Regions from separate parts of the Halobacillus salinarum genome, predicted to be linked through region 2. Evidence: riboswitches for the same ligand, from Rfam matches in the RefSeq annotation. Region 2 holds a riboswitch; the other holds the start of a gene.
The links. Region 2 has a riboswitch for FMN ahead of ribD (bifunctional diaminohydroxyphosphoribosylaminopyrimidine deaminase/5-amino-6-(5-phosphoribosylamino)uracil reductase RibD). Riboswitches for the same ligand answer to the same signal wherever they lie in the genome.

Region 1 (2,203 bases), 900 kb from region 2:
TTCAAAAACGATGGATAAAGGAAATGGAACCGTTTGCCGATGAAATCCGAACGGACCACGCCGGGAATGCGATTGCGGTATTAAACCCCAACGCTGAATTTAAAGTACTGCTTGCAGGTCACTGTGACGAAATTGCCCTAGTCATTAACCGCATTGATGAGCAGGGATACCTTTATTTTGAGAAAATGGGAGGCATTAACCATAAGGCTGCCGTCGGGATGAAGGTTCATGTGCTTGGATTTAAAAAGACAGTGACAGGCGTGATTGGGGTTAATGCTCAACATCATGGAGGCTTGAAAGGTGATTTTGATCACGAGGATTTATTTATCGATTGCGGTGCAAAGTCCAAAGAGGAGATGGAGGAGCACGTTCAAATCGGTGATTTAGCTGTATATAAGAGGGAACCGGAAATCTTAATGGACCGCTATGTGTCCGGGAGGGCGCTGGATAATCGAACGGGCCAGTTTATTGTTGGTGAAGTCATACGCAGGCTTGCAGACAAGCAATTAAATGTGGGCGTCTATGCAGCGAGTACGGTTAATGAAGAAACCAACATGGGCGGTGCTTATTTTGCTGCAGCTGGAATTGAACCCGATATGGCTATTGCTTGTGACGTTACGTTTGCTACGGACTATCCAGGTGTAAATAAAAATAAGTATGGCGATGTAAAACTTGAAGCGGGACCGGTTCTAGCTAAAGGCGCGCCGATTAATCGTAAGATCAATGGGCTGTTGGAAAAGACGGCAAAGGAATTATCGATACATGTTCAATATGAACTCACTTCAAGGGCAACTGGGACGGATGCAGATCGAATGCGCTTAACTGGTAAAGGGGTTCCAGTTAGCCTGGTATCCCTGCCTTTGCGATATATGCACTCACCAGTGGAGACCGCCAGCATCAAGGATATGGATCAGGAAATTGAACTGTTGGTGGAGCTTTTGTCTAACATGAGCGGTAAAGAAAGCTTAAACCCTCTTGATGAATAATCTCCTCATAAAGGAAAAGGCGGGCATTTAAGTTGCACAACCTGCCTTTTCCTTATAAAATAGAAGTACAATAATATATCGGTTCCATCTTCGGGGCAGGGTGTAATTCCCGACCGACGGTAAGGTGTGCAGGTATGCATTCTAAGTCCGTGACCCGTTTGTTTATTAAACGGTGGACCTGGTGAAAATCCGGGACCGACAGTGACAGTCTGGATGGGAGAAGATGACGAGCGAAACGGGTAGTGAATACTACCTATGTTTTCCTGTGGAATTTTTACCAACCCTAAAGCCCCTTTTTTGTGCTTTAGGGTTTTTTGATTCCTTTGGACAGCTCACCTTCATCTGGGATGTGAATCGATGAAAGATGAAGGAGGATGGATGATGAACCGAAATGGGCAATCATCAAAGTTATTTAAGTTAGTAATCATAGCGTTATTTGGAAGTATCTCAGTGGTACTCATGTTGCTGAATTTTCCACTGCCATTGCTTCCGCAGTACTTAAAGGTGGATTTTAGTGAAATTCCGGCACTCATTGCAGCTATTTTATTTACTCCCCTTGCAGGGATTGCGGTTGAAGGATTAAAGAATGTTTTGTATTTTATTTATACTGGGGCATCTGACCCAGTCGGAGTAGTGGCTAATTTTACCGCTGGTTTATTATTTGTCGTCCCTGCAGCGATGTTTTATCGCAGGTTTAAATCGACGAAAGGTCTGGTGTCGGGAATAGTGGTTAGTATCGTCATAACGGCAGTCAGCATGAGTGTTTTAAACTATTTCTTTATCCTTCCAGCTTACAGCTGGTTTATGGGTATGGAAATGATGAGCGCCCAAATGAAATGGACGACTGTAGTAGCTGCTATCCTGCCGTTTAATGCCTTAAAAGGGCTGATCATAGGAGTGCTGTTTGTGCCTGTTTTTATTAAGCTGCGGCCATGGATTGAGCAGAAACGAATGCAGTCGAACTCTTCCTCAGCTGCTTAACGACACACTAAATAATGGGAATTAGAAGCGAAGCAGCCTTTTCTCCAAAGGCTGCTTCAGCTTGTAGAGAAAGCCCGTTGATTTCCTATATGTTGTTTTACGCCCCGTGCGGTCCAATAGCACTTCGTTTACCTGTCCCCCTTCTCTCTATTTGACTTAGTATAGCAGAGTAGATCCAGGATTCATTTCAAAAATGGTGAATGCAAGGTAAGTAGCGAAGGAACTCCAGGCAAAAT
Region 2 (2,203 bases):
GAGCTTCATCCGCACTCACTCCATTCGCTTCTCCGACAGTCATCACATCATAATTATCATAAGTACGGTCCTTAAATTCTTGTAAAAACTTATGAATCCCTTCTTGATTCATGTGCATATCAAACGAGGAGACATACGGAAGGTTGTCCGGGTTTGGCATGTCCGGCAGGTTCGGGCGTTTTTTGATATGGCTGATGGCATCAATCCGGAAACCATCCACGCCTTTATCGAGCCACCAGTTGACCGTCTCATAGAGTGCCTCTCTAACTTCGGGGTTTTCCCAGTTCAAATCCGGCTGTTTCGTTGAAAATACGTGGAGATAATACTGTTCCGTTTTCTGATCGTATTCCCAGGCAGATCCGCCAAAGATGCTTTCCCAGTTATTCGGTTCGCCACCGTTTTTCCCATCCCGCCAAATGTACCAGTCTCTTTTCGGATGATCTTTAGAAGAGCGGGACTCGATGAACCACGGATGTTCATCACTTGTATGGTTTAAGACGAGATCAATGATCAGCTTCATTCCGCGGCTGTGCACTTCCTGGAGCAGCTGGTCAAAGTCATCCATCGTACCGAATTCTTCTAATATATCCTTGTAATCGGATATGTCATAGCCGTTGTCATCCTTAGGCGACTTATACATCGGGCAGATCCAGATGAAATCGATGCCGAGTTCCTCTAAATAATCGAGGCGCTGGATGATTCCTTGAAGGTCACCGATTCCGTCTCCATTGGAATCCTGGAAGCTTCGGGGATACACTTGATAACCTACGGCTTCTTTCCACCAAATTCTTTCCATTGAAAAACCTCTTTTCCTATGAGAATAAGTGAGCGTACTAAAAGAAATAGTGCAAACGATTGCATCAACTATATGATAATACTAGCTGATTTTGTCTCGATTTACAATGAAATTTATAAAGGGGAAATAATTGCGGAAACCAGCAATTTCTTATATATTAAGTGTAAGACAATTGAATAAGTTGTCCTTCGGGGTCGGGTGAAAATCCCAGCCGGCGGTAATAACGATTGTTAGAGCCCGCGACGGGGAAGCAGTGCAAGCCACGTTTCCTCCTGATTTGGTGTGAGTCCAAAGCCGACAGTTACAGTCTGGATGGGAGAAGGATTGGAGAACGTAACGGTACAAATTTTTCTATACGTGTACCTTTTATTAGGTGTACACAAAAAATACGTTCCTAAGACCCTGGAGAAGTATGTCTTCTTCAGGGTCTTTTATTTTTAGCATCTGGATTGAAATCATTGAGGTGATGAAATGGATCGAGATCAGCATTATATGGCAATGGCTCTGCAGATGGCCAGGGAAACGATCGGACAGACCAGCCCGAATCCTTCTGTTGCAGCTGTCGTAGTCAAAGAAAATCAAGTGGCAGGAATCGGTGTTCACGTAAAAGCTGGAGAACCTCATGCGGAAGTGCATGCCATCCAGATGGCTGGGGATAAGGCAGCGGGAGCTGAAATTTTCGTAACTCTTGAACCGTGCAGCCATTACGGAAGAACGCCTCCTTGTGCGAAAGCGATTATCGATGCCGGGATTGAGCGGGTAGTGATTGCAACGACCGATCCCAATCCAAAAGTAGCAGGACGCGGCATAGACATGATGGAAGAAGCAGGGATTGAAGTGAAAGTCAATGTATTAAAAAAAGAAGCCGATCAAATTAATCTGTCTTTTTTCCATTATATTAATACATCAGAGCCGTACGTCCGGCTGAAATCAGCGATGAGTCTTGACGGAAAGATCGCTACTTCAACTGGAGAGAGCCAGTGGATTACTGGGGAGAAGGCCCGCTTGGATGGTCATCAGTACCGGCACAAATCGGATGCTATTCTCGTAGGAGTGAATACTGTATTAACGGATAATCCTAAGCTTACCACCCGCATTCAAGGAGGAGGCATTAATCCTGTCCGGATTATTCTGGATACCCATTTAAGAACCCCGCCTTCTGCTCAGCTCGTTCAAAATAGCGAAGCACAAACTTGGATTTTTACGGGCAGAACAGTTTCTCCAGAGCAACGTGAACATTTTTCCGGTTTTCCTCATGTTTCGATTATTCCGCTTGAAGCAGAAGAAATAAAAGTGGAGGAGCTGCTCAGGTATTTAGGAGAGCAGGAGATTACTTCTCTTTTAATCGAAGGCGGAGGGACAATAGCCGATGCTTTTGTCCGTGCAGGTCGTGTGAATGAAATGATT

Region 1: another riboswitch for FMN. It lies ahead of MUN89_RS09230 (ECF transporter S component); the one in region 2 lies ahead of ribD (bifunctional diaminohydroxyphosphoribosylaminopyrimidine deaminase/5-amino-6-(5-phosphoribosylamino)uracil reductase RibD).

The regions. Positions count from the first base shown of each region.
Region 1 covers NZ_CP095073.1:1,807,793-1,809,995, forward strand. The annotation lists gene MUN89_RS09225 (M20/M25/M40 family metallo-hydrolase) at 1-986, shown strand, start outside; FMN riboswitch at 1,069-1,215, shown strand; gene MUN89_RS09230 (ECF transporter S component) at 1,344-1,967, shown strand; gene MUN89_RS09235 (TspO/MBR family protein) at 2,124-2,203, opposite strand, start outside.
Region 2 covers NZ_CP095073.1:911,818-914,020, forward strand. The annotation lists gene MUN89_RS04765 (glycoside hydrolase family 13 protein) at 1-796, opposite strand, end outside; FMN riboswitch at 977-1,124, shown strand; gene ribD (bifunctional diaminohydroxyphosphoribosylaminopyrimidine deaminase/5-amino-6-(5-phosphoribosylamino)uracil reductase RibD) at 1,268-2,203, shown strand, end outside.